3 regions of the Paenibacillus sp. FSL L8-0494 genome follow, and region 3 is predicted to be linked to each of the others. Evidence: predicted binding sites of a transcription regulator. Region 3 holds the regulator's gene; each other region holds the start of a gene.
The links. Region 3 encodes Rex, which represses fermentation and respiration genes when NADH is low (regulators of the CRP and FNR family bind a similar motif). Its sites were predicted from a motif close to TTGTGAAATATTTCACAA; they were not measured.
Positions count from the first base shown of each region.

Region 1: a site for Rex is predicted at 5,715-5,732, ahead of NYE35_RS01115 (phosphoketolase family protein). Genes of this name have one in related genera too.
Region 2: a site for Rex is predicted at 7,043-7,060, ahead of adhE (bifunctional acetaldehyde-CoA/alcohol dehydrogenase). Genes of this name have one in related genera too.

Region 1 covers NZ_JBBOPQ010000001.1:226,273-236,459, reverse strand. Annotated here, with positions in the region: gene NYE35_RS01130 (MFS transporter) at 1-180, opposite strand, end outside; gene NYE35_RS01125 (DUF1854 domain-containing protein) at 335-868, opposite strand; gene NYE35_RS01120 (ABC transporter ATP-binding protein) at 861-3,056, opposite strand; gene NYE35_RS01115 (phosphoketolase family protein) at 3,217-5,598, opposite strand; gene NYE35_RS01110 (GntR family transcriptional regulator) at 5,893-6,615, opposite strand; gene NYE35_RS01105 (hypothetical protein) at 6,703-6,891, opposite strand; gene NYE35_RS01100 (GyrI-like domain-containing protein) at 7,007-7,705, opposite strand; gene guaD (guanine deaminase) at 7,825-9,189, shown strand; gene NYE35_RS01090 (uracil-xanthine permease family protein) at 9,228-10,187, shown strand, end outside.
Region 2 covers NZ_JBBOPQ010000001.1:4,963,305-4,973,491, reverse strand. Annotated here, with positions in the region: gene NYE35_RS22590 (cache domain-containing sensor histidine kinase) at 78-1,871, shown strand; gene NYE35_RS22585 (response regulator) at 1,891-3,219, shown strand; gene NYE35_RS22580 (carbohydrate ABC transporter permease) at 3,430-4,257, shown strand; gene NYE35_RS22575 (carbohydrate ABC transporter permease) at 4,259-5,131, shown strand; gene NYE35_RS22570 (ABC transporter substrate-binding protein) at 5,264-6,730, shown strand; gene adhE (bifunctional acetaldehyde-CoA/alcohol dehydrogenase) at 7,136-9,757, shown strand; gene pflB (formate C-acetyltransferase) at 10,010-10,187, shown strand, end outside.
Region 3 covers NZ_JBBOPQ010000001.1:4,689,056-4,699,242, reverse strand. Annotated here, with positions in the region: gene NYE35_RS21320 (tetratricopeptide repeat protein) at 1-186, shown strand, start outside; gene dinG (ATP-dependent DNA helicase DinG) at 313-3,174, shown strand; gene NYE35_RS21310 (redox-sensing transcriptional repressor Rex) at 3,305-3,958, shown strand; gene NYE35_RS21305 (amidohydrolase) at 3,945-5,246, shown strand; gene NYE35_RS21300 (cell wall elongation regulator TseB-like domain-containing protein) at 5,419-5,937, shown strand; gene NYE35_RS21295 (hypothetical protein) at 6,348-6,890, shown strand; gene NYE35_RS21290 (AAA family ATPase) at 6,883-8,385, shown strand; gene NYE35_RS21285 (3-hydroxyacyl-CoA dehydrogenase family protein) at 8,519-9,391, shown strand; gene NYE35_RS21280 (acetate/propionate family kinase) at 9,388-10,187, shown strand, end outside.

The DNA of each region.
Region 1 (10,187 bases), 4.5 Mb from region 3:
ATTGTTTACCGCATCCCAGATCAGAAAGATTGTTCTGGCTAATGTAGCTAGTCCAATGCCCAATCCTAATTTTTCTACATAAAAGTAACTGTAAAATGAACTAAATGCCTGACTTGGAACCATCATCGCAAACATCCCTAAAGCAAAGGTGTACGGCGAATTGATCCATTTACGCTTCACTCACATACCTCCCATATGGAAAAGATCCGGTTGTAATATATTACCATACCAATGAGAGAACGCCATCAATTTTTTCCTTCGTAGAATCTACGGATAAAAAAAAGAGGCTCCGCAGACCATCAACAAATGGCTGCGGAGCTTTTTCACAACTAGACTATAAAACATCCTTCAGCTTGCTCCGGCTCTGAACATCCAGGGCTAGATAATCACGGATTTCGCATCTTTTCCCATTGATATCTGTAAGAATGATTCGCTTATGACTTGGATATTGCATATGCTCGTGCAGGTTCCGCATAACGATCCGGGTCTGGCCCAGATTCGTTTGCAGCTCCCAAATCCACATATCCGCTTTTTGCTTAATAGAATCAATGCGGGTTACAACCGGAAGAAAATACCGCAGCCGGAGCTCTGTGTCCACTTCCACGCGACTTTCTTCATCGAGCTGATCAATGTCACGAATGACTCCGATCTCCTCACTCTTGGAGTTACGAACTGAAATATACTCCGTGGTATATTGGAATGGAAATATACGAAAAAGAATTAATTCCTCATAGACCTGACCCTCCACTACTCCTTGAAACACGCCACCTTGACTGCGGCTAAAAGAGATTGCACCCGGTTCAAGAATGTTAATCTCATAGGGATCTTTAGGATTCAATTCCCCGTTAACAAGATTCGGATCACTCATGCATCTCAACCCCCTTAATCTGCGACATTTCCTTCTGTGCCTCAACTAGCTTGAAGTAAGCACCTTCTGCAGCAAGCAATTCCTCATGTGTACCCACTTCAATGATCTTACCGCGTTCAAGCACTACAAGCCGGTTCGCATTTCTTAGCGTGGATAATCGATGGGCAATCGCGAATGTCGTTCTGCCTTTTACCAGTCGCGAGATCGCTTCTTGAATTTGCCGCTCGGTCACTGTATCTACAGAAGCTGTTGCTTCATCTAGGATTAGAATTCGTGGATCGTGAATTATTGCTCGGGCAATAGACACTCGCTGCTTCTCTCCACCAGACAATTTATGTCCACGTTCCCCAACTCTTGTATCATAGCCATCCGGCAATTGAACGATAAAATCATGGGCGTTGGCGATTTTTGCAGCGCGCATGATTTCTAATTCCGTAGCGTCCGGTTTAGAATAGGCAATATTCTCAGCAATCGTTCCGTCGAATAGAAACGTCTCCTGCAGCACTACACCGATCTGACTACGCAGATCTGACTGGCTGATATTTCGGATGTCCACATCATCGATGGTAATGGTTCCCTCATCTGTGTCATAGAAGCGACAGATCATATTAATGAACGTCGACTTACCGGCACCTGAATGTCCGACCAGACCAATCATCTCGCCCGCACCCACTTTTAAATCCACGTTCTTGAGCACAGGATGATGTTTTTCGTATCCATAAGTAACCCGCTTAAACTCAACCTCACCATTTACGCGGCCGATGGCTGCTGGATTTACTGTATCAGGCACATCTGACGGAGTATCCATAATCTCAAAGACCCGATCTGCTGCTGAAATCGCATGGCTGGCCCAGTTGATCATTTGGCTCACCCACTGCAAAGGTCCGAGAAGCATCCCAAGGTAGGTCACCAAAGCAATTAGCGTACCGATGGATAATTGACCCTCCAGCACCGTTTTTCCGCCATAAAACCAAATTAATAACGTACCAACACCAGCAACCAACGCAAAAGCAGGAAACATCCCCTGCCATAAGCCTTCGATCCGAATATTATGCCGCACCAACTCCTTATTGGCGACCGTATAACGTGACATCTCTGTTGTTTCCTGGCCGAATGCTTTGACTACACGAATCCCCTGCAAAGAATCGCCAACCAAAGCGTTTAATCTAAAAATAGATCTCCACTGCTGGTACCAACGTCTGCCAATCATCGGCCATAACACGGTCGACAGCACCACCATAAGCGGCATAGGCAGCATAGCAAGCAGCGTTAGCTTCCAATCCATACTGAACATAATAGTGAAAATAGCGATTACCCGCAGCGATTCACCCGAGACCCAGATTACACCGTCAGTCATAAATTGCCGCATCGCCTCTGAATCATTATTCACCCGTCCAATAAATTGCGAAGATTGTCTTCGGTCGAAAAAAGATAAAGATAATTTCATCAAGGAATGATACACATCATGACGAAGATCACCCATGATTTTGGAACCAATCCATACCCCTATAAGTCCACGTACAGTCTGCATTAAAGTTATTACTAAGGACGTGGCTGCTAGCCCGATCACAATCCATAGAAGCGTCGAGCCCATATCCTTTTCTGTCAACACATTATCAACGATCATCTTCGTCAAAAATGGTGGAACAAGCTCTACCAATGTAGTAAAAATCAACATAATCGCCGCAGCGATCATTTGGATCTTATAAGGCTTAGCGTAACTCAACATCCGAAATAGAACCTTGCCGTTACTCTTGCACACCGGACAAGCTTGTGAATCTTCCGGCAGCGGATTGCGGCATTTTGGACAATTTCTTGGAAACTCTTTTTCAGAAGCGGTTGGCCGTTCCTCGCCTTTAGCTACAGCGCCAATTAATTTAGCAGCAAAACCAAATATAGAGGTAAGTGATGCTGTATAACGTATAAGTATAATAGGCCCCGCTTGGGTATCCACAAGCAACGAACCGCCGCCTACCCCGCCTACTACCCGGGCATCGGTAATATTCGAGACTAGAAGCTTTGAGACCAGTTTCCCGTCCGTCCCCCAAACGGAAACCTCCTTCTCAGTCAATACAAGCCACTGCTCACCGAATTGCCCATCTTTCATTAAATCAGATACAGAGTGAAATAAAGGTTGTTCTGTAAGCTGTATTTCTATAGACTTGGGAAGTTTATCAATAGATGTCATACATTTCTCCCCTTTCTTTACCCACCTATTTACTCACATATATTTACAGTGGTAAAGATGAAAAAATGATTATAATTGTTTTGTATGCTTACTTGAACAAATAAAAAGACACCTCTAAAGGTGTCTTTTTGTATTACTTCCTATGGTACTGGCTATACGTTTATTTCAAAGCATTCCATACCCAGTTCTCTACTTCTGGCAAATCAATACCCTCTTCACGAATGAATTGGTGATGTTTCTTAACGATAGCATCCATTTCATCTGCGATCGCTTTATAGTCGTTAGCATTAGGCAAGCTCAGAACAGCTTCCTTCGCCAAGTCAAAGCGGTCCATTTGATTCAATACGCGCATATCGAATGGTGTTGTGATATCGCCATTCTCGCGGTATCCGTGTACGTGCAGGTTATGGTTATGGCGATCAAAGAACAAGTCTTTAATCAGACCTTCATATCCGTGGAAAGCGAAGATAACTGGTTTATCTTTTGTGAAAAATTGATCAAACTCTTCGTCAGATAAGCCACGCGGATCTAATTTTTGACTTCTCAGTTTCAACAAGTCTACCACGTTGATATATCTAATCTTAAGGTTCGGCAGTTTTTCATGCAGGATAGAGATTGCAGCCAAGCTTTCGATAGTTGGTTCTGTACCTGCAGAAGCAAAGACAACATCAGGCTCTCCACCTTGATCGGTGCTTGCCCAGTCAATAATCTTCAGTCCTTTATCCACCAGCTCTTGTGCTTCATCCGCACTGAACCATTGTGGACGAGGATGTTTGGAAGAAACGATCAAGTTAATTTTTTGACGGTCATTTAAGACGGTGTCAAAGACAGCCAGCAAGGAGTTCGCATCAGCCGGCAAATACTCACGGATAAATTCTGGTTTTTTATCAGCCAAGTGACCTAGCAAACCTGGATCTTGGTGAGTGTAACCATTGTGGTCTTGTTGGAATACAGTTGAAGTTGCTACCACATTCAATGATGGAATATCCGCACGCCAGCTTTGATCTGTTGCTTTACGCAGCCATTTGAAATGCTGAGTAATCATCGAATCCACGACACGCAAGAAAGCTTCATAGCTTGCAAAGAAACCATGGCGACCTGTCAATACGTAACCTTCAAGCAAACCTTCTGCCTGATGTTCAGACAATTGGGAATCGATAACACGGCCATAAGAAGCTAGGAATTCATCATTCGGCTCAATCACTTGATCCAACCATTGACGTTTCGTCACTTCAAAGACAGGTCCCAGACGGTTGGACATTGTTTCATCCGGTCCGAAAATTCTGAAATTGCGGTTCTCTTCGTTCAGAGAGATAACATCTTTCATGTATTTACCCAGAACGGCCATGTCTTGTGCTATTACTTCACCTGGTTTGGAATTATCAAGTGCGAACTTACGGAAATTGGGTAAGTTTAGATCTTTAATCTGGTTGCCAGCATTAGTAACTGGGTTCATTCCCATACGTCTGTCGCCAGTTGGCAGAATCTCAGCAAGTTCAGCGTTCAGACGACCATTGTCATCAAATAATTCTTCTGGTCTATAGCTGTTCATCCACTCCAATAACGCTGGAGCATGTTTCATATTCTTTTGATCCACTGGAATCGGCACCTGATGGGCACGGAACGAGTTCTCATTCGGAACACCATCCCATTGCTTTGGACCCGTCCAGCCCTTAGGAGAACGGAAGACCAACATTGGCCAAACCGGACGCGTAAGGTCATTGTTGTCACGTGCATTCTTTTGAATCGCTTCAATTCTTTCTACGATGGTATCAAGCACCTTAGCCATTTCTGGATGCATTAGATCAGGATTTTCGCCTTCAACGAAGAACGGTTCCCAACCCATACCTTTAAAGTATGCAGTAATTTCTTCTTTGGATTGACGAGACAGAATCGTTGGGTTACTGATTTTGAAACCATTTAAGTGCAAGATCGGCAGAACTGCACCATCAGTAACTGGATTGATGAACCGGTTGGAGAACCATGAAGCCGCTAATGGGCCAGTTTCAGCCTCTCCATCGCCAATAACAACAGCGGAGATTAAATCTGGATTATCCAGAATTGCACCTACACCGTGGGATAGAGAATAACCTAATTCGCCACCTTCGTGGATCGATCCAGGTGTTTCAGGGGCAGCATGGGAAGCAACTCCACCTGGGAAAGAGAATTGTTTGAACAATTTCTTCAGACCTGGGATATCTTGTGTAATTTCCGGATAAATTTCAGTATAGCTACCATCGAGATAGGAGTTCGAAACCATGACCTGACCGCCATGACCAGGACCCTCGATATAGAACATATTCAAATCATATTTAGTAATGACCCGATTCAAATGGGCATAAATAAAGTTCTGGCCGGGAATAGTTCCCCAGTGTCCAATTGGCTTAATCTTTACGTCTGCTTCTTTCAGCGGTTCTCTTAACAACGGATTATCTTTCAAATACAGTTGACCTACAGAGATGTAGTTAGTTGCGCGCCAGTATGCATCAAGTTTCTCTAAATAAGTTTTTGATGAGTAATCAACATCCATGGATAATACCATTTCTTCCACTCCCCAAAATTTTTTCTGTGTCTACATTGCCGTAATTTCTTCCACAAGTACATCATACCGCCGCCAAAAATTAATTCAACCTTTTTAACAAATGATACGGTCCAATTTTGTGAAAATATGAACATAGTATGAAAAACGGTGTCAATTGTCTGTAAAAATACGTCAATATTAATATATATGTAAAAATATGGGCTGAAGTTTGCGGGAGATATTTGCTGCTTTTCCTTCATCTATTTTGCGCAAAATAAAAAAAATAAGACCGAGAAAAATTCCCCAGTCTTACTTTTAATGAACGGACACAAAGGTATTAAATTTTAAGTATTTATAGTGGAAACGCATATGGGAGAATTCAAAGGGTGTGCCATTATCTAAAAAGAAAATCCCTTCCATAATGCTTACTGGCTCATTCGCCTGCAAATGCAGCAGCTCTTGATCCGTAGCCTCAGAGGGTTCTGCGGATATCGATAAAAAGGATTTGGTTACCGCCAGGTTCCGTGAATCCTCCAAATAATTAAAGATAGATCCTTCAATAATAGTCTGATTTAAGTTCTGCACGATTTTGATTGGGATATAACCCGTTTCAATCATAAAGGGTTCATCATCAAAAAGACGCAAGCGAACGATTTTGTATACAAAATCATGTGGTCCTAAAAACAGATCCCGTTGCAGTTCTTCCGTTGGTGGAATGACCTCGAATTTCAGAACTTTAATCTTTGGCTTCTTCCCATTCATTTGAAAATTGTCGGTGACACCTAAATTAGAGCCTTCGTAGTTAAAAATAGATTCATTTTTTATGTATAAAGGATTTATAAATGTCCCTGAGCCACGCTTTTTAAAAATAATTCCGGCATTTGCCATTTTAGTCAGAGCACTTTTAATAGAACTACGACTCACTTGATAAGTTTCACTAAGCGTTCGTTCATCCGGTAATTTCATATCGGGGAACTGCCCAGCAAAAATTTTCATTTTTAAGTCATCAATAATTTGTTTGTAGACAAACTGTGTCATGAAGTACTCCTTTTCAGGTCTATACAAGTTTTATTTCAATCTTTACTATAACATAATAACCAGACGTTTATAATCTATCCGGCCACCTTATTTACGACGGCGATTTGTCATGCGATTGTACATCACTAAACCGGCAATGACCATGCCCAGCGTTCCCATACTACTCGCTGCTTCAGCCTGCATACCAAACAAAATGCACAGGTTAGTGACCAAGCTTTTTGTAAGTACAGCAATAATAATTAACATCAACGGGCGCCAAATGTTGTATCTTCTCATCCAGGCAACACTCCTAATCCAATTTTCTCAAACTATCGATCGATTTCATCTATTATATCACAAGATGGTAACCGCATTCATTTCCTATAACCGTAAAGGAATCGAAGCCGACCTGCTATTTTTTATTAATTCTATATCTTAAAATGGTTTTCAACTTTTCGTGTTCTACTTTTCTAGCATCCGACAGATAAATTTCTCTATGAACAAGCGTTTTTAGCACATAATTGTTTTCATCTATAAACATTTTTAATTGTTGGAATGATTCAGGTTCACTATCATATGAACCAATATGCAAGATTTGCACCGATAAGCCATCTTCTAATTCATCAAAATATGCCTCTTTCAATAGGGGGTGAGGTTTCTTTTTATTTACTATCTCAAAAGCTCTTTCTACCGTCTCTCTTGTTACAAAATCCGGTTGTCTTATCATTATTGTATATAGTAATTCATCTTTTATTAAATCCTTGTGATTTCTACCTTCCTCTGTCAAATCCCATAATCCTTCGAGTGGATATACCGTATAATCAAAATAACCCTCCGGAGTAAATCCATTTTTAGGCATCATTTTCACCGCATAGGCCAGAGAGTATAGAACCCCGACTCTTTCTGAAAAATCCTCATGATTAGGATCACCTTTACCTTTTATACAGATGAATTTCTGTTTCCCAACTTCTAATAATTGCGGCTTAGCTTTGGGTTGATATAACTCCTTTTCATGCTTTCTATATTCATGTTTTGGCATTTTACTTCCCCCTATCTTTTTCTGTATTCTAGCATAGCGAACATGACGTCTATGCGTCATATTCGGTTTCAATTCCTCCGCTCCTCCTATCCGTCAATTACGCCTTTATTCGACTTTTGGTCTGGACTTATCCTTTTTCACGGATTATAATAACGAATAAACACCAAAAGACGAACATTAAGGCGGAAATCATGAGAAAATATATGCAAATATTCCTAGGCACTTCATTTTCTAGCCTATCCCCAAAAGAAATTCAAATTTTAAAGGACCATCTCTTCTGTATCAACACGGATGGGATGATAGAAATGATTGTTGCACCGAAGCACCCCGACTATCAACCCTTGCTTGATGCTTATCAAGGTCAGGACAATTTTCATGTATTAGCTGAAGGCCAGTATTTTTTGCCCGGCTTTATCGACCTGCATGTTCACGCGCCACAATGGGCTCAATCTGGAACTGCATTAGATATTCCACTCTATGATTGGCTAAATACTTCTACCTTCCCACTGGAGTCTAAATTCTCGGACCTGGCTTTTGCAAAAAAAGTCTACGATGACGTGGTTGGCACTTTGCTCGCAAACGGAACAACTACAGCACTTTATTTTGCAACGGTGCATAAAGAGGCCAGTTTATTATTGGCTAAAATATGTGCGGAAAAAGGGCAACGTGGACTCGTTGGAAAAGTGGTTATGGACGATCCGCAGGGAAATCCTGAGAATTACCGCGACTCCGACACCCATACCGCACTAGTGGATACGGAAGAATTTATACTAGCTGTACAAGAACTCGCTAAATCTACTAAACAAGGCGTATATCCAGTAGTGACACCAAGGTTCATTCCAAGCTGCACTAATGAGGCTTTACAAGGCTTGGGAGAACTAGCCGCTAAATATGATACGTATGTTCAATCGCACTGTAGTGAAAGTGATTGGGCGCACGGTTATGTGCAAGAACGGTTCCAGAAAAACGATGCTTTTGCCTTGCATGATTTTGGTCTGCTCAGTGATAAATCTGTAATGGCACATTGTAATTTTTTAGATGAAGATGATGTGAATTTGTTTGCAGAGACAGGAACAGCTATTGCTCATTGTCCGATATCCAACGCGTATTTTGCCAATAGTGTTATTCCGATCGCTGACTTCCATGCCAAAGGCGTGGAGATTGGTTTAGGCTCTGATATTTCCGGAGGTTTTTCACCTAGTCTCTTCGATAACATTAGACAAGCCGTAATGTCTTCAAGAATGCTGGAGGATGGTGTGAATCCTTCCCTGTCTGCACCAAATCGCGGAGTACCCGGATCACGGATTACGATCCATGAATCCTTTTATCTTGCTACCGCTGGCGGCGGGGAAAGCTTAAGCTTACCTATCGGCCGGTTACTAGAAGGTTATACCTGGGATGTTCAAATTATTGATACGAAATTACCGTCGGCGAAATTGCCCATCTTTGATGAGAATGAGGATTTGCAAGATATTTTTCAAAAGATAATGTATCTGGCCCGGCCTGAAAATATCCGTGAAGTCTGGGTACAGGGTGAAAAAGTTCATTCGCGTTAAAGATTAATTAAACTAAAAAACTTAAGGTGGGCATCGGAGTGAAAACACAAGCAAACGTACAAGAGCAAGCACATTTGGAATCACAGCTATTAACTGTCCTACCCGATGAAAAAGTTTCATTTAGTAAATCCGTCATTCTCGGTTTTCAACATGTATTGGCTATGGATGTCTATGTAGTGCCATTCCTTATTGCGATGTTAATCGGCTTACAACCCAATCAGTCCAGCGCGTTAATCCAATCCACCTTTATTGCCGCAGGACTTGCAACGATTGTGCAAACCTATTTCTGTATGAAGCTGCCTATCGCTCAAGGTCCTTCTTATGTTCCGCTTGGTGCGATCGTCAGTATTTATGCGGCTAGTGGTGGCGGGGAGCTCGGTTGGAGCTCCGTGTTAGGTGCCAGCTTAATCGGGGCCATCCTGGTTATTATTTTGGGCTATGCTGGAATTTTTAATAAAATCGTCAAAAACTTTATCCCACCTATCGTAGGCGGCACAATCATTTTCATTGTAGGTCTATCTTTATTGCCTGTTGCGATCAGAGATAATATCTACGGAGCCTCCGGCGCTTCAATTAATCAAAACGTATTATTAGCCCTTATTTCAGGCGCTACACTGCTTATTTTTGTGATTCTCGGTACTTTGTTCCGTAATAAAGGATCTATCTTCCGAATTCTTTCCGTAATGATGGCGTTAGTAGTCGGATGTATTTCGGCTAATATTATGGGCGTTTTAGATTTCTCAGCGATAAGCAACGCTAAATGGTTTAGCATGCCGCGGATCGCTTTTGTTGATTTCGGCTTTTCCTTCAACTTTTCAGCTATTATCACCATGGTTATTATTTATATCGTGCTGCTGGCTGAAACAACAGGCACCTGGTTTGCGGTCAGCAATGTAATCAATAAACCTTTGACAGACAAAAATATTAACCGCGGCGTAATTGGAGAAGGAATTGGCTGTCTTATTGCGTCTGTGCTCGGTTCGACTCCTGTTACAGGT
Region 2 (10,187 bases), 270 kb from region 3:
ACATAAAAAACTTTAAAATAAACATATGTAAGCGTTTATCACTTTGATATAGTTATTGAACCCGGAGGTGCATCTCGATGTTGTCTAGGCTGATTCGGCCGATTCTGAAGCTGAACGTCAAACAGCAGCTTATCCTGCTGTTTCTGATTATGATCTCGCCCATTCTGTTTTTGAACATTTACGGGAATATGAAGGCTGAGCAAATTCTGAAGCGCCATGTGACGAATGCTTATGTAGAGCTGAACAAGCAAAACTTCACCATCATTAACCGAGATATCGATACCGTAAATAAAATTACTACCACTGTAATTCAAAACCCTCTGATTCAGCAGATTAATATGACGGGTTCGGATACCATCCTGGAGCGGGTTAAACGCTATGAGACGATAGAGAAGCTGTTGGTCAGTTACTCGCAGGGAGCTGAGCGTGGGGACGGCATCTATTATTCCCTTTATATATACGATCCCGAGGATTATTATTTTTTTGCACCCAATTTCCCGCAGGTTAAGAAGGCGGGGGTATATTTCTTTTCCAAAGCGGAAGAGCCATATTGGTTCGAGGAGGTTGTCCAGAAAAAGGGCCGCGGATCTCTAAAATTCACAGGGAAGCTAAGTGCGCAAGCGGAAAACTTGAAGACTCTTACCTATATGAGAGCTGTCAATAACATCTCCAGGAAAGCTGAGACTATTGGGGTCTTAGTCATTACCAAGATGGACGCGAAAATCGGAGAATCCCTCAAATCCATATCGTTGCCTGATGGTGATATTTACTTAACGGATCTGGATAATCGTGTACTCGCTTCTACTACGAATAATACTGGTGAGATCATTACGTTGCCGGAAACGGTCATTGCTGAGGATTTGGAAGGTACCGTGGATGTTATTACCTCGGATTTTATTTATGTGGTCAATAATAACCACGCCTTAGGACAGAAGCTAGTCTACAAAATCGCCGTAAAAGCACTGCTGCAGCAACAAAACGAAATGAAAAGTGTGATTCAATACATAACTGTGGCCTATGCTGTTTTTGGATTAATCATGATTACTTATTTCTGGCGTTCATTAATGACGCCTTTGCAAAAGTTAGCCTTTTTCGTCCGGAAGTTTGAGCCAGGCAATCGTGTCCCTGAGACGCCAAAAAGAGGGAGTAACGATGAGGTCAGTGTGCTGATTGGATCTACCTATGACATGGCCCGCAGGCTTAATGGACTAATTACTTATAAATATCAGATGGAGCTAAAACAGAAGGAATCACAGCTTCAACTGCTCTATCAGCAGATCAATCCGCATTTGCTCTACAACACTTTGGAGAGTATTTACTGGAAAAGCTCGCTGGAAGGTAACGTTGAATCCGCCGAGATGATCAAGGAATTATCCAAGCTTATGAAGATTAGCCTCAGTCGGGGAAGGGAGCTGATTAGCCTTGAAGAAGAGCTGGAGCATGCAACGGCCTATATCAAGCTGCAGCAGCACCGGTATGATTATATATTTCGTGTTGTAATGGAGATTCACCCAGATACGAAAAGAAATCTAATTCCTAAAATTACCCTGCAGCCGTTAATTGAGAATGCTATTATTCATGGTGTCAAAAATATGGGCGAGGATGGGGAAATCATCATTAGCGCAGTTTGTGTGGACGATACCGTCGAGATCACTATTGAAGATAACGGATATAAGTCTGTTGATTATCAGGCCATTGAAGCTGTGCTGAATGACGACAGTCCAAATCCGGCCAGCGGTTACGGGATTCGTAACATTAACCAGCGCATACATTTACACTTTGGCTCTGATTATGGCATCAGCTATACGCCTCGTAAAGAGGGCGGTACATTGGTGACGGTTAAGCTTCCGAAATCAGAGAATCAGGACTAAGGAAGGGGAGCATACAGATATGTTCAATATATTAGTTGTGGATGACGAACCCTTGATTTGTAAAGGGCTGAGCAATTTATTAGCTTCTTCGGGGTTAAACATAGACCATATTTATACAGCAAACAGTGGTTTTGAAGCGCTGGACTGCATTCGGATGGAGGAAATAGACCTGCTCGTTACTGATATTCAGATGGGCGCAATGAGCGGGATTGATCTGATGCAGCATGCAAAATTGGCCAAACCCTGGGTACAGACCATCGTGATTTCTGCACACGAGACATTTCAATATGCACAAATGGCGGTTAGGCTTGGCGCGAAGGATTATTTGATCAAACCTTTGAACAGTGAGCAATTTCTGGATTCGGTGCGAAATGTGCTGCTTAAGATGGGCAAACCATCACCAGAATTGGACATTTTCATGTCAGGGATTAACGAAAGCTTTCGGCTGGAAGAGCCGCTTCCGGAATACAGCAAGTTATTAAATGAGCTGCTCAATGAGCCTGAAGGTGTACTGTGTGATGCAGAACGCTTACAAAAGCTGGATAACCTGAAGCTGCAAGGGCCGTATTTTTCCGTCTTAAAAATTAAGGTGCCTCTGGCTGGAATGAATCAGGAGAAGCACTACACCCTGCGGGACAGACGGCTTCTTTGTTATGCCGCGCTGAATATCGCCAAAGAGCTGATGGATCAGGAGTGGAACTCGACAGCCTTTTACGCAGAGGATGAAGAAATAACGATCATTATTCAATGGGATGAAAAAAGCTATGAAGATTCGTCTGCCAGTCAAATCAATAGGCTAGATATTCTTGGCCGCAGTCTTCATTTTAATATTCAAAAATATCTGCACTTAAATGCAGTCATCGGCATCAGCCAGATTCTCAAGGGTCTATCATTTATGGCTGTATTGAACCGTCAAGCCTCCAAAGCCATTCTTTGGAATAATGAACATAATGACCATTATGTGTTTTACTACGGGGATTTTAATTGGAACAGTTACACAACCGATCCTTCAGTAGAAGAGCTTCATACACGCAGCAATCTGATTGTAGAGAAAGCAAGAGAGTATATTGACGAGAACTATGCGCAAAAAGGATTAACCATCCATGAAGTGGCTAAGAAAAACCATGTCAGTCCCAATTATTTGAGCTATCTGTTTAAGAAAAATACAGGTTACAACCTGTGGGAATATGTAATTAAGCTGCGGATGGAAGAAAGCCGGGAGATGATTTTGAACACAGATCTTCGCAGATACGAAATCGCCGAGCGTGTAGGTTATGAATCACCGGAGCATTTTAGTAAAATTTTCAAAAAATATTATGGGATTAGCCCCAGTGAATTGAAGAAGTAAAAACACATACTACTTCGGTAGATTTAGACATGTTCAGTACAACCCTCATTTTCTACAATTTAAGGTAGGAAGCATTTTGCGAAAAATGCTGAAAGAAAAATGGAATGAGGGAGCCTGATGAATCAAACCGCAGTTGTATCCGAAAATCCGCCGGCGCTGAAGGGTACACCTTACAAGCAAAACCGCTGGAAGAAAAACTTTTGGGGATATATGTTCCTCGTACCTGCTGTGATTATTTTTGTAATGTTCCTGTGGGTGCCAATTTTTAAAGGCTTGTTGTACAGCTTCTACCATGTTGATTTTGTAAAAGGGAATAGCTTTGTTGGCTTTGAGAACTACGCTAGAGCCCTTAGTGATCCAGATGTTTTGACCGCGTTAAAAAATACGGGGTATTACATGCTTCTATGTCTTATTATCGGGTTCTGGGTTCCGATTGCTTTTGCCATTATGATCTCGGAGCTGAGAAGGTTTGGGGGCTTTGTACGGGTAGCGGCTTACCTTCCTTTCGTTATGCCTGGTGTGGTTCTATATGGACTCTGGAGATGGCTTTATGATCCGGTGGGCCCAATCAATGCGGTATTAAGCTCGCTTGGTGTGGACCAGGTTGCCTTCCTGACAGATACAAGGTGGTCGATGATTTCTCTTGTTTTTATGGAGACGTGGCAGCAGTTTGGATCAGGGATGTTAATATACTTGGCTGCTGTACTCAGCATTCCGCGGGATTGGTATGAAGCAGCTGAGATTGATGGGGCGGGTGTGTGGGCACGTATAAAGTACATCACATTGCCTTCGCTACGTAATTTGATCATTTTGATGTTGATATTACAGATTATCGGGACTTCACAAGGGTATCAGTCACAAATGGCGCTGCTTGATGGTGGACCGAATAATACTACGCTTACCTATGCGCTGCTGATCGTAAAATATGCTTTTACGCGACTCGATTATGGAACGGCGACTGCGCTTGGCATGCTAATGTTCATTGTCCTAGGTGGTTTGGGCATTTTACAGTTCAAGCTTAACAAGGAGGACAACTAAGATGAAGAGCGCAGATAGAGGGATTCTCTCAGAACATGATTTGAAAAAAACAAGCAATAAGATCGTTTATGGCTTGATGTGCGTGGTTATTTTGATTATGGTGTTCAGCATGCTGTATCCGATCTGTATGACGTTATTTAACGGACTGAAATCGAATCAAGAGGTGAACTCATTCCCACCGCATTTTTTCCCGCAGGAATGGCACTTCAGCAACCTTAAGGAAGCGATGAATTACATTGATCTGCTGATGTTCCTTAAAAACACCATTTATATTTTTGTGGGGAATATGGTCGTGACACTAGTAGTATTGGGAATGTCTGCTTTCAGCATTTCTCGTATGAATGTCCCTTACAGAAAGGCAATTTATTTCTTTTTCCTGATGACATTGTTTATTCCGGCGACCAGCTATATGATTCCCAACTTTGTCAATCTAAAAGAGCTTGGATTACTAAATCAGTACGCAGCATTTTGGCTGCCGGCTGGTGCGAATACATTCTATTTTCTACTCTTAAAGAACTTTTTTGATGGGATACATCCTGAAATTTTTGAAGCAGCGCGGATTGACGGTTCCTCTGAGCCGAGAAGCTTTTTCTCCATTGCAGTGCCATTGTCGGTTCCGATTTTTGCTACGCTGGCGATCTTTATCTTTTCTACAGCATGGAATGACTGGTTCTGGCCATCTCTGGTTATGCACAGTGAAGAGAAATATACGCTCGCGACAGCAATCTATAAATACGTTATTAATGTAAAGGCACTTAATACGAATATTAAATTCGCCATCCTATTTATCGTATCGTTGCCGCCGATCCTTGTCTTCCTGATCTTCCAAAAGTTCATTATGCGTGGCGTCGCATTATCAGCAGTTAAGGGATAAGCACGGATCGACGGATTTAGTCACGGATCGTAAACATGCACATGAAAGGAATATAAATGCACCTCGTTTGTAAACGATTTCTCTTTTATGATCGATATGTAAGATAACTATGAATTGAAAAGGGGAGTTTCAATGCGTAAGTACTCTAGCGTGCTACTAAGCCTCCTTGTGGCCGGATCGTTGTTAACCGCTTGCGGCGGTAATAACAATAACGGAAACACGACAGGAAACAAGGAAGGGGAAGCGACTACTGCGCCAACGAATGCTGCAACAGATAATGCTGGCAGTGCTACAGCAGCGCCAACTGATGATATCACACAAAGAAAAGTGACCATCAAAATTCACTATCCAACCCCTGACCTAACCGAAGTTAGAGCACAGGAAGATGACAAGATCAAACGTTTCCAAGAGGAATATCCGAATGTTGAAATCGTCAAAGACGATTGGCAGTACAATGTAAGTGAAATCGGCATCAAAATGGCAGCGAATGAAGCTCCAACCTTCTTTAACACCTACGCTACAGAAGCAAAATTCCTAGTTGAAAAAGGCTGGGTAGCTGACATTACGGATCTGTGGAATAAATACGAATTTAAGGATCAAATTAACCCGGTTCTCCAAAATCAATTTATCATTGACGGTAAAGTCTTCGGCGTAACTCAAAAGGGTTATGTAACAACCACAATGATCAACAAAAAAATGCTGGACGAAAAAGGCGTTGCTGTTCCACCTATGGATTGGACTTGGGATGATATGCTGAATACCGCCAAAGGCGTAGCTGATACCAAAAAAGGGATTTCCGGTATTGCTCCAATGGGTAAAGGGAATGAAGCAGGCTGGAACTGGACCAACTTCCTGTTCGAAGCTGGCGGTGAAATTCAGAAGATTGAAGGCGGTAAGGTTGTAGCTACTTTTAATTCTGAGGCTGGGATTAAAGCGCTGGATTTCTACAAGAAACTTAGATGGGAAGCAAACGCGATTCCTCAGGACTGGGCACTGGGCTGGGGTGATGCTGTAGGCGCATTCCAACAAAGTCGTACAGCAATGGTAATGGCTGGATCTGACGGTGTTATTGAGCAAGCGTTGAATCAAGGCGGTCTGAAACCAGAAGATGTACTTACGTATCCAATGCCTGCAATGGAAAAAGGCGGAAAACACACCGGGGTACTTGGTGGTGACTACCTTGTAATCAATCCAAATGCAACACCAGACGAGCAAGAAATGGCATTCCGTTATATTACATTTGATTACTTCTCCGATAAAGGTCTAGAAGCACTGGATGCGGTTCTGCAACAACGTACAACGGATGGTAAATACTTTATTCCGCCGCTCTTAGATTACTATTCTGCAGATTCTGACTTCGGCAAGAAAACGAAAGCTGTGTATGATAAATATACAAATGTATATCAATACAGCCCTGATATTTTAGGTTTGCTGGACGGTAAACCGGAAGCGCAATACAATACACAGGACTACTACGCAACCATGTCCAATGTAATTCAAGAGCTGTTCTCCAAAAAAGGAACAGATTCCAAGACACAGCTTGAAGCTGCTGCCAAAACAGTGCAAGAGAAATTCTTCGACACAATTAAAGTAGAATAGCTAGGAAGAACAGAACCGGCTCCATAGGAGTCGGTTTTTTTATGTTTATATTATTGATATTTTTATAAATCAACACGACGGGGGGCATCCGACTATTTTTTAGAGGCCAATGGAAAAATAGAGTGTCAACAAAATTAGATTTGCTTTTTTAAAATATTTTTGCGAGCGGAAAGGTAGAAAATGGGTATCAGTTCTTGTCTTTTTAAACATAAACTTTAAATTTAAGGAATAATAAAGCATAAATAATGGTAAAAAAGCTATAATATGATCGAATGAAAGCGCTTTGAAAACAAATCAAAAAAACTTTATACTTTGTGAAAGATTTCACTATACAAGGTGGAAATGATGTGATAAGATAAATGTGTAGAGAAAAACAACCTAAAAATTGACAGGAGGACGAGGGAGATGGCAGTTAAGAACGAAGTCGCCGCCCAAGTTAAACAAACTACCGCTGAAGAGTATATTCAGACTTTAGTGGATAAAGCGAAAAAAGCACATGAGGCATTCATGGCGCTGGATCAAGAGCAAGTTGACACAATCGTTCATGCAATGGCGTTGGCTGGACTCGACAAACATATGTACCTCGCTAAATTGGCTGTAGAAGAAACTGGCCGCGGGGTTTACGAAGACAAAATTACTAAAAACATCTTCTCGACAGAATATATCTGGCACGGAATTAAATACGATAAAACAGTAGGCGTTATTGAAGACAATGCTTATGAAAGCTTCCAAAAAATTGCTGAGCCCGTCGGAATTGTAATGGGTATCACACCGGTAACCAACCCTACATCCACCACGATGTTTAAAGCGTTGATTTCGATTAAGACACGGAACCCTATTATATTCGGTTTCCACCCATCTGCGCAAGAGTGTAGTGCAGCAGCTGCTAGAATTCTTCATGATGCGGCTGTAAAAGCTGGCGCACCTGAGAATTGTATCCAATGGATTGAAATGCCAACGATGGACAAAACAAACGCTTTGATGAACAACCCTGACGTTGCACTTATTCTCGCAACAGGCGGTTCTGCAATGGTAAAAGCAGCTTATAGCTGTGGTAAACCAGCTCTTGGCGTAGGTCCTGGTAACGTACCTGCATTCATCGAAAAGAGCGCGGATATCGATCAAGCCGTAACGGACATCATTCTTTCCAAAACATTTGATAATGGTATGATCTGTGCTTCCGAGCAAGCTGTTATTATCGAAGAACCAATCTTTGATCAAGTGAAAAAGAAAATGATCGCTAATGGCTGCTACTTTGTTAACAAAGAAGAAGCTGCCAAACTTACTAGCGGCGCTATGAACGTTGATAAATGTGCGGTTAACCCAGCAATCGTTGGACAATCCGCAGTGAAAATTGCTGAAATGTGCGGCATTCAAGTTCCTGCCGGCACTAAGATTCTGGTAGCAGAACTTGAAGGTGTAGGCACTAAATATCCATTGTCCGCTGAAAAATTGAGTCCTGTGCTTGCTTGCTACAAAGTTAAAAACGCAGATCAAGGTATCGAACGCGCAGCACAAGTTGTTGAATTTGGTGGTATGGGCCATAGTTCGGCTATCCACTCCAACAACGAAGAAGTAATCATGAAGTTCTCCAACCGTCTGCAAACAGGACGTATTCTCGTTAACTCGCCTTCCACTCATGGTGCGATCGGCGATATCTATAACACTAACATCCCTTCGTTGACGCTGGGCTGCGGATCTTATGGTCGTAACTCCGTGTCGCAAAACGTTACAGCAATTAATTTGATCAACGTGAAAAGGGTGAATCGTCGTACCGTGAATATGCAATGGTTTAAAGTACCTGACAAGATCTATTTCGAAAAAGGCGCTACTCAGTACCTGACCAAAATGCCTGATATCACACGTGTCGCAATTATCACTGACCCAATGATGGTTAAGCTCGGATATGTTGAGAGAGTTGAACATTACCTGCGTCAACGCCAAACTCCTGTAGCGATCGAAGTGTTCTCGGAAGTTGAACCAGATCCATCGACAACTACAGTTGAAAAAGGTACAGCAATGATGAACAGATTCCAACCGGACTGCATCATCGCACTTGGTGGTGGTTCCCCAATGGATGCTGCAAAAGGAATGTGGTTATTCTATGAACATCCAGACGCAGACTTTAACGGTCTGAAACAAAAATTCATGGATATCCGTAAACGGGTTTACAAATTCCCTAAACTTGGAAACAAAGCTAAGTTTGTAGCGATTCCAACTACTTCGGGTACGGGTTCGGAAGTAACATCTTTCGCAGTTATTACCGATAAAACAACTGAACAACACACTAAATATCCTTTGGCTGACTACGAGCTAACTCCAGACGTAGCTATCATTGATCCAGAGTTCGTATATAGCTTGCCAAAAACTGCTGTAGCTGATACAGGTATGGACGTATTGACACATGCCATCGAAGCTTATGTATCTGTTATGGCGAGTGACTACACTGATGGTCTGGCAATTAAAGCAATCCAATTGGTATTCCAATACCTTGAAAAATCGGCGCTTGAAGGCGACAGAGTTGCCCGTGAAAAAATGCATAACGCATCAACACTTGCTGGTATGGCCTTTGCTAATGCTTTCCTGGGTATTAACCACAGTTTGGCGCATAAATGGGGCGGTCAATATCACACTGCTCACGGTCGTACTAATGCGATCCTTATGCCACACGTTATTCGTTACAATGCTAAGAAACCTACGAAGTTCGCTTCGTTCCCTAAATATTCACACTTCGTAGCTGACGAGCGTTATGCAGAAATCGCCCGTATTCTGGGATTGCCAGCTCGCACAACTGAAGAAGGTGTAACTAGCCTGATCAATGCTATTCGCGATATGAACAAAAAACTGGGTATCGAAGAATCCTTCCAACAACTGGGCTTTGATCCTAAGGATTTTGAATCCCGTGTAGATTACTTGGCTGACCGTGCATTTGAAGATCAATGTACAACTGCCAATCCTAAGCTGCCACTGGTATCTGAACTTGCAGATGTATACCGTAATGCTTTCTACGGAAGATTTGATAATTAATATTTGGTTAAGTAGATAATAGGATGGTTGTGGACTAGATATAAGTGACAAATATCACCGGAAAGGTGATATTTGTCACAGTCTATTTATAGAAAATAAACTAAAATGTTTATATAAACAACGGTCCCATACATGGAACAATGATTGTGAATTTTCGAACAACCATATCTTTCTTGGGATCACGAGACACGGGATCAACCTTCAAGCCCGCGATCTCTACAAATATTATAAATATAGATGGAGGGATTTAGCATGTCGGTGATTGAAAAAGATGTACAAGAAGTGAAATCCGGTTGGAGAAGTTTTACAAAAGGTAAATGGTCCAGAAAAGTTGACGTTAACAACTTTATCGCAAGTAACATTAAGCCTTATGAAGGAAACGAAGAATTCCTCGTAGGACCTACTAGTAACACAACTGAACTATGGAAGA
Region 3 (10,187 bases):
GCCATGGTATATAATGCTTTAGGCTGCATACGAGCCTCACAGGAACGTTTTAATGAAGCGCAGGAATTGTTTGACCTTGCCTTGCAGCATGACCCGGCGCTTCCGGAGCCAAACGTTAACTTAGAGGTATGCCGCCGTCGTGGAGGGAAGCTGCATTTTGGAAATCAGCTGGTTTCCCTTTTGTAAAAGAATAACGGTTTTGGAAATTTCTATTCAAGCGATGCATCCCCTGAACCAGTGGTGTGCATCGCCTTTTTTCGCAACTTCTGTTATGCTGATTAAGAGTCTCAATTGAAAGGGAATAGAATTATAATGAAATTTGCCGTGCTTGATTTTGAAACAACAGGAACCCAATCCGTGGGTGAAATTATCCAGGTTGGCCTTGCAATTATAGAAGAAGACCGGTCCATCTCCCGGGTATATGGTTCCTATGTCAAGCCCGGAACGCCGATTCCTCCTTTTATAACAGGTCTGACGGGGATTACCGATGATGATGTGAAGGATGCGCCTGAGCTGGATGAGATGATGATGGAGCTTGTTCCGCTCTTGGATGATGTTGTGCTTGTAGGGCATAATGTCGCTTTCGACTTCCATTTTTTACAAAATGCTTTAGATCGTTGTGGTTATTTGCCATTTCAAGGGCGGATTTTGGATACGATTGATTTTCTGAAAATTTGCTTTCCTTCGCTCACATCTTATCAGCTAGGCTCTGTCAGTGCTCATTTTGGAGTGACACATGATCGTCCGCATCAGGCAGATAGTGATGCACTTGCGACTGCTTTAGTGCTGTTGAAATGTCTGGAGGAGCTCTACGAGCTGCCGCTGCTTACGATCCAGAGACTCTGTGAGCTGTTTACCGAAGAGGATAGTGATCTGGGCTGGTACTTTGATGGTCTGCTGCGAGAGCGGGAAGCGGAGACGCTACAGCCCGAAGGTGATCTGACTTTCTATCGTCAATTAGCGCTTGCAGTAGGAGACTGGACGGAGTTAGCGCCACCTAGAGATGAGCATGTAGAGAATCCGCTAGCGAATTTATCTTTTACTGATTATATGGACGAAGTAACCAAACGACTTAAAGACACATTACCGCAGTATGAAAGCCGGGAAGCTCAGGATATTATGATCAATGAGGTGATGACGGCACTTGCCGAAGACAAACACCTACTGATCGAAGCGGGCACAGGAACCGGTAAATCGCTCGGTTATTTGTTGCCTGCCATTTATCAAAGCGTTCGCACCAATGAAAAAGTCATGGTCAGCACTCATACCATTAATCTGCAGGACCAATTGCGCGAGCGGGATATCCCTTTGTTAACGCAGGTAGTTCCTTTTCCGTTTAAAGCTGCTATTTTTAAGGGAAGAGGACATTATTTGTGTCTGCGTAAGTTTGAGCATAAAATTAATAAAAAGGACTTTATAAGCCCAAGGGAAGATGCGCTTACTGCAGCTCAGATGATCGTATGGCTCACTCAAAGTGAATCAGGGGATGATGAAGAGCTGAATTTAAGCGGCCGGGGCGGTGATTTCTGGGAGACGGTGGCAAGCGATACCGATTCCTGTCTGGGACGTTCCTGTCCTTGGTTCCGCAAATGCTATTATCATAGGGCCAAGCATGAAGCTGGGATTGCTGACGTGGTCATTACGAACCACTCCAAGCTATTCGCAGATGTTAAAGCTGGGCACCAGCTGCTTCCAGCTTACGAGCATCTTGTAATTGATGAAGCACATCATTTAGAAGATGTGGCTGGTAAACATCTTGGCATGCATATGAAGCATTTCACTGTGGCACACACGTTATCGCGACTGTATAAAGATAGCCGAAACGGACAGCTTCCTGCTCTGCGCCAGATCTTACAGTCGTCAGGCAGTGAAGAGGCTTCAGAATGGAGCGGAGTCATCGATCGGATCTACCCGGATCTGCTTACTGTCAAAGAAACCTGGGATGCACTCAGCGACAAGCTGTTCAGCCTTTTGCCGGAACGCAGTGATGCAGCAGCAGGGGAAGCGGGACAACTGGTTATGCGTTTGCTTCCCGCCCGTAAGCCGAAGGATTGGGATGAATTAGTTGCGCTTGAGAACACTATGAATCTGACGTTAAGCGACATCATCCGTAAGGGTGATAAAATGCTTAATGAGATGCGTGACCAGGAAAGCCAATCCTCAGCAGACAGTCTTGTTACTGATATTAGCGGTTTATTTAAGGATTTGGCTTCCATACGTGAGCAAGTAAGATTCTTTATGGGGCTGAATGACGATAATGTAGTATATTGGCTGGAGGCAAATGGAAATTACCGCAGCAAATCACTGCAGATGTATGCCGTCCCTGTGGATGTTAGCAGCCAGCTTAAAGAGTTGTTCTTCGATAAGAAAAAAAGCATCGTGCTTACCTCGGCGACGCTGTCTGTAGATAAATCTTTTCAGTTTATGATTGATAATCTCGGACTTAACGAAGCTGCGGAAGAGGGACGTCTAATGACTTCACTCCTTCCTTCTCCCTTTAAGTATCGCGAGCAGGCGCTGCTAGTTATACCGCGTGATTTTCCTAGTGTGAAGGGCAGTGTGGGCGATGCTCGATTTGTCGATACACTCGTACAGTCGTTAGCAGAAGCTGCCAAAACAACACGTGGGCGGATGCTGGTTCTGTTTACTTCTTATAAAATGCTGCGTCAGGTATATGATCCGCTTAAAGAGGCTTTGGCCTCACAAGAGATTACGGTGCTTGGTCAAGGCGTGGAAGGTGGCAGCCGGAGCAAGCTGATCCGCCGCTTTCAGGACAGTGCAGCATCCGTTCTGCTGGGGACGAGCAGCTTCTGGGAAGGTGTAGATATTCCAGGTGAAGCACTGACTTGCCTGGCCATCGTGAGACTTCCGTTTCAACCGCCGAATCACCCGTTGGCGGAAGCGAAGTCGGAGTTATTGCAGGCTCAGAAGAAGAATCCGTTCATGAAATTGTCTGTTCCTCAAGCGGTTATTCGCTTTAAGCAGGGATTCGGAAGACTGGTTCGCACGGCGCAGGATCGCGGAATAGTTATTGTTTATGATACAAGGGTTATTGAATCTCATTACGGGAAGTATTTCCTTTATTCATTGCCTGGTCCCAAAATGGAGCATATGCTGACTGATCAAATGGTCCCCCGCATAGCGGAATGGCTAGAGGATGGCGGCGCTTCTTAAAATGCTCGTCTTCAGTTTAGCTCCTCCTTATCCTTAAGGGCGGTAAGTTACAGTACCGCCCTTAATAAGGAGAGGTATACGTTTGAATATGGATTTTCACAAGAACATTACTATTTTTAGGAGGAAAAATATGAAATCGGATAAAATATCAGAAGCCGTTGTTCGCAGACTACCTGTGTATTTGCGTTTTTTGAATGATCTCCAGAATCGCGAAATATTAACAGTTTCCTCTCAGGAACTTGGACAAAAGCTGGATCTTAATCCCGCACAGATTCGTAAGGATTTAGCGTATTTTGGTGACTTCGGCAGAAAAGGTATCGGCTATGATGTAACGTATCTTATTGAGAAAATCCGTCATATTCTGAAGCTGGATCAACAGCTTAATGTAGCTTTAGTAGGGGCAGGTAATCTCGGACATGCCTTGTCTAATTACAATGCATATCTTAAAGATACAATGAAAATCACCGCTATATTTGATTCGTACGCTCCTAAGGTTGGACGTAAGATCAACTCCCTTACTGTGCAACCAATGGATGAACTAGGCAGCACGATTCGTGAGCAAGGTATTCGCATTGCCATTATTACCGTACCTGATTCAGAAGCTCAAAATGTAGCAGATATTCTCATTTCTTCTGGGATTGAAGCGATTTTGAACTTTGCCCCTGTGATTCTGAAGACACCACCGAATATCCGGGTGCATGCAGCTGATTTTACAACTGATCTGCAAAGTCTTGCTTATTACTTGCGGGATGGAAAGGAAGAAAGCGAACATGAACAGCAATAAAACGATAATTAAGGGCGGGTATTTTCTGACTCCGGGAACGGATGAGCCGGTTCTGAGTGGATATATGACTATTGAAGATGATTTAATCACTTACATAGGAAAAGAAGAGCCTCAGATGGAAGCTGGAGTGCAAGTGGTTGATGGCAGTCGTCTGCTGTTCATGCCTGGACTTGTAAACACACATGGTCATGCGGCGATGTCTTTGCTGCGTGGATATGGAGATGATTTAGCGCTACAAGTGTGGCTTCAGGAGAAAATGTGGCCGATGGAGGAAAAGTTCACCGGTGATGATGTATACTGGGGAACCTCCTTATCTGTATTGGAAATGCTGAAGGGTGGAACTACGACCTTCCTCGATATGTATGATCATATGGACCGAGTAGCTGAGGTAGCTGAGTTATCAGGTATCCGTTCCGTATTGATGCGTGGTGTGATCGGGTTATGTCCAGAGGATGTACAGAATCACAAGCTTGCGGAAGCGATTTCTTTTGCCCGTAACTGGCATGGAAAGGCGGACGGTAGAATTACTACTATGATCTCGCCGCACGCCCCTTATACTTGCCCTCCGGACTTCCTGGTTAAGTTCGTGCAGGCAGCGCATGATCTGGATTTACCGATGCATACGCATATGTCCGAAACGAAACGTGAAGTGGAACAAAATGTGGCGGATTACGGGTTGCGTCCTGTAGCTCACTTAGAGAAGCTTGGAATGTTCACACGTCCCTCGATAGTTGCACATGGTGTTCATTTAAATGATGAAGAGATTGAGATCTTGGCTCGCCATAATGTGGGTGTCTCTCATAATCCGGGCAGTAATTTGAAGCTGGCTAGCGGAGTGGCTCGGGTTACTGATCTTCTAAAAGCTGGTGTGAAGGTGTCTCTTGGCACGGATGGCGCGGCAAGCAACAATAACTTGGATATGTTTGAAGAGATGCGGCTTGCAGCTCTCATTCATAAGGGTGTCAGCGGTGATCCAACGGCTGTTCCAGCTCCAGAAGCTCTACGTATGGCTACAGAATATGGCGCCCAGTCCATCTTTTTAAATAATGTAGGTAGACTTGCTGTTGGGATGAAAGCTGATTTCATTGCAATTGATATAGATCAGCCGCATTTGCTGCCACACACAGATCTGTTGTCTCATGCAGTTTACTCTGCTAGCGCTAAGGATGTTGAGCATGTGTGGGTGAATGGTAAACAGGTCATCAAGCATGGACAATGCTTAACCCTGGATGAGGAAGCTATCCGGCGTAAAGCGCAAGAAGCCTTCGAAGGTTTATTGAAGCGTTAAGTCTGGATAATAACGAATAAATAATAGGCTGCGACTTTTTGCTTTTAGCAAAAGTTGCGGCCTTTTGTACATTTTAAAGGCTGGGAAAGCTAGAAAATTATGAAATTTTGGATAAACACGCGGGTGTGTTATATAATCAAAAAAGATATATTACTAGAAAGGGAGCTGTACCTTGAAGAAAAGGAAAAAATGGATCCTCCTGGGGTCAGTTCTGATTCTGCTCCTGGGGTTTGGACTTATCCAGTTCTATGCCTATATTATGAAAGATCAATGGAACGAGCGGGATATCGCCAAGGATGTTGCCAAAACCAGAGCGGGTCTAACAGAGGTAACCAAAGCACAAAAATCGGTTTGGGATGAAAATGCAGTGTACTGGGTTTTAACAGGAAAAAATGAAGCCGGGACTGCTCTTATGGTCTGGGTCCGCTTTACGGTAGATGGAAAATATGCTGAAGGCGACGACGCAGTGTTTGCTGAGGAACTAAGTAAAGGAACCTCAGAAGCCCAAATACGCGGCATTATCAAAGCTGATCTTCCGGACATAACGATTGAACGCTTGCTGCCGGGAGTATATAACGGAGAGTATGCTTGGCAGCTTTTTTATAAACAGAGCGGTCGGTATTATTATCAATTTTATCGGTTTTCGGATGGGTCCCGAATGGGTGAAGGTTACAGTTTACCTAAAAGTTAAGCCGAACATAAGGAAATTAAGGGTGGCAATGTAAACAAGCGAACTTATTATAAGTTCGCTTGTTTACATTTATTTGATGTACAAAAGTGATATACTAAGTGATATACTGAATGGGTGGTTATCACCGAATATTCTCTTAAATTCACATACAAAAATAGGCCGATTGATTAAAAATCAAGGCCGATTTTGTCGAAAACGAGGAATATATTTGGTATTGATGGAAATATTTAAAAAATTAAATTTTAAATATATTCACATTTATTTTGAAATTAGTATATACACCTGTGATATACTACTACTTGTAATTAGAACAGCAATAAGAGACTTCAGTCTCTCTGATGAGCTCTCAAGTAGCTATAAATTATTATACTGAGCTTTATATTTTGTCATCTTTGAGAGGAGGACGTTTCTTGAAATTACGTCTTGTACCTGTGCTGATAACGTCTCTACTGTCGGCTACTCTATTGTTTGGTGGCTTCTTTTTGTATCGTCAGTTTGCAATGCAGGAACCACTTCAGAAGATTGTATCTCAATATGAGGGCGTCAATGATTCTCATATCAGTATTAACCGCAATGAGGTCACTTTGAAACTTGATCTCCAGCCAGGCACGAAATTACGTGAACTGGTTCAGTACGTCTCTAAAGAAGGAAAATCGATGATTGATGGACGTACACTGAAACTTGATGTAGAACAGAACTCCAGTGAACTGCTGGATGAATACTGGGATAAAGCGATGTTCTCTGTAGCTGAAGCCATGGAGAGCCGTAAATATACACTTATACCCACAGAACTTGATGGACTCAAAGCGCAATATCCGCAATATAAAAATGTGATAGCCTCAACAGAAATTGACGACAATAATGTCTATGTAAGCTTGAGTAATGGAAAAGAAAGCAAATTTATTATTTTGCCGCGCAAACCTGCGACATTGGGGGTATGGAATAATGCCTAAATACCTTAAAGAAATTCTAATCGGATTTGTTCCTGTCTTGTTTATTTTTATGGCTTTTCTAGGCATTAATATATTCCCGATCGTTATTGCTGCTGGGATGCTCACGGCTTTACTTATCATTGCTCATTTAAGAGGCGGACTTGCGGTAAATGCAGGTGCCGGGAAGAAACGCAAGAAGGATGGACCTTCAAAGCTTACTTTTGAAGAAATTGGCGGGCAAGACAATGCAAAGCAGGAGCTTCGTGAAGCGTTGGATTTTTTGATCCGGCATGAGGAAATCAGCAAATTCGGGATTCGGCCTTTGAAAGGGATTCTGCTTACAGGCCCTCCAGGAACAGGTAAGACCCTTATGGCTAGAGCAGCAGCACATTATACGAACTCTGTATTTGTGGCAGCATCAGGCAGTGAGTTTGTAGAAATGTACGTAGGTGTCGGTGCCGGCCGTATCCGCGATTTGTTTAAGGATGCCCGTACCCGCGCCCTTAAGGAAAACAAGCAAAGCGCTATTATTTTCATAGATGAAATTGACGTAATTGGCGGTAAGCGTGAAGGCGGACAGCAGCGAGAATATGATCAGACCTTGAATCAGCTGTTGACTGAGATGGACGGGATCTATAACAACGAAACGCCGCGCATTCTGCTGGTAGCAGCCACTAACCGTAAAGAAATGCTTGATTCAGCATTGCTGCGTCCTGGCCGGTTTGACCGTCATATTCAAGTGGACATGCCTGATAAAAAAGGCCGCAAATCGATTCTCGAATTGCATGCCAAAAATAAGCCGCTTCATGCAAATGTGAACCTCGACAAAATTTCCGAAGAAGCCTATGGTTTTTCCGGTGCTCAGCTCGAAAGTGTTATGAATGAGGCAGCAATTTATATGATGCGTGAGGAATTGACAGAGGTTGAGCAGCGGCATCTGTCGATGGCGATTGACAAGGTTATGATGGGGGAAAAAACGGACAGAGAAACTAATCACGAAGAGAAAAAACGGGTGGCGATCCACGAATTGGGACATGCCATTATGGCAGAGCTGCTGCGTCCGGGAAGTGTTAGTCAGGTTACGCTGACTCCGCGGGGGCAAGCCCTTGGTTATGTACGTCACAATCCTCAGCAAGAGCAGTATTTGTACACCAAAGATTATCTCGAAGATCAGATTATGATTGCACTTGGTGGAGCGGCTGCAGAAGAAATGTATTATGGCGGACGAAGCACAGGTTCGCGTGGCGATTTTGATCAGGCCCTGAATATTGTCGAAACCATGATGAAATCCGGATTGACTTCGTTGGGTATCGCCAAGCTGGAAATGGTTACCACTGAAGAGCTTATGAAGGAAAACAGTAAAATTTTGGATGAACTGATGGTTCGTACTCACGACCACCTTGAAAAGCAACGAAATGTATTTGATTACTCCCTTGACATTTTAATGAAGGAAGAAGTGCTCTCTGGAGAGCAATTTCGATGTCAATTTCGTGACAGCGTGCGTTTACCAGCATAAATATTTATGCTGGTTATTTTTTTTTACTTTTCAGGCATGCTAAGATATCATTATATGTCGGGCTTTATAAATTTTTGCGACAGACAAGGTACAATACAAAAGTATAGATACCTGAAAGGATGGAGACTTTTTTATGAATTTCAAGAAAATTGGTGTCATCGGCGGTGGCACAATGGGACAAGGGATTGCCGAAATGCTGGCAGCCAAGGGCCTGGATGTATTGCTGGTGGAGAAAACCCCTGAGAAACTGGACTACTCCTACGAAATGATCGAGACAAGTCTAGATAAGCAACTGGAGAAATGGGCGATCACTCAAGCTGAGAAGAAGCTGATTCTTAGCCGCATTCAAAAAGTGACACATTTCGCAGAGCTGAGCTCTTGTGACATGGTTATCGAAACAATCGTTGAGGATTTAGAAGAAAAGAAAAAAATATTAAATCAACTGGATCAAGTATGTCCAAACCACATTATTCTTGCCAGCAATACGTCAACACTTAGCTTGACTGAACTTGCAAGTTCTACAATGTATCCGGAACGCGTGATCGGAATGCATTTCATATACCCTGTAGCTAAAGTGGATCTTGTTGAAATTGTACGCGGTCTGAAAACTTCAGATGCTACTTTTGAAGATACAAAATCCTTTGTTGATGAAATTGTTGAGAAAAAAGGTGTAATGATTTATGAATCCCCAGGATTTGTAACATCACGCCTCATTTGCTTGTTTATCAATGAAGCTATGCACGTGCTGCAAGAAGGCGTTGCCTCCGCACAGGATATTGACGATGCTATGCGTATTGGTTATCAATTCCAATATGGACCGCTTGAAATGGCTGACAGATTCGGTCTGGATTCGGTTCTTGCTGCACTTGAAAATATGTTCCGTGAATATGGTGAGCTGAAATATCGTCCTTCCACGATCCTTAAGAAGATGGTGCGTGCAGGACAATTGGGTATGAAATCAGGCGAAGGCTTCTTCCAGTACGACAAGGATGGTGACCGTATATGAATATTCTAGTAATTAACTCCGGTAGTTCTTCTTTAAAATATCAATTGTACAATATGGCTGATGAATCCGTTTTGGCTAAAGGTTTGGTGGAACGTATCGGGATGGATTCCTCCATTCTGAACCATAAACCTACTGGTAAAGCTGAAGTAACAGAAGTAAGTGAAATTTTGGAGCATAACACAGCGATTCGTAAAGTTCTAGCTTGCCTAACGGATAAAGAGCATGGCGTTATTGAATCCATTAAAGAAATCAATGCTGTGGGTCACCGTGTAGTACATGGTGGTGAATTCTTCAAAGCTTCCGCACTTGTGGACGCTGATGCCAAGACTAAAATTCGTCAATTGTTTGACCTTGCACCACTGCATAACCCAGCAGCAATGATGGGGATTACGGCTTCTGAAGTAAATATGCCGGGTGTACCGCAGGTTGTTGTATTCGATACTGCATTCCACCAAACAATGCCTGAAAAAGCTTATATGTACGCGATTCCTAGAGTACTGTACAATAAATATAAAGTTCGTCGGTATGGCGCACACGGTACATCACACGACTTCGTAAGCAAAGCTGCTGCGGAGTACTTGGAGCGTCCGTTGGAAGATCTGAAGATCATTACTTGTCATATCGGTAACGGAGGTAGCGTAACTGCAGTTCAAGATGGAGTGTCTGTGGATACTTCCATGGGTATGACTCCTCTGGAAGGTTTGATGATGGGTACTCGCAGTGGTGATCTTGATCCAGCAATTGTTCCTTACGTGATGAACAAGGAAGAATTGTCCGTAGGAGAAGTTAACTCCAT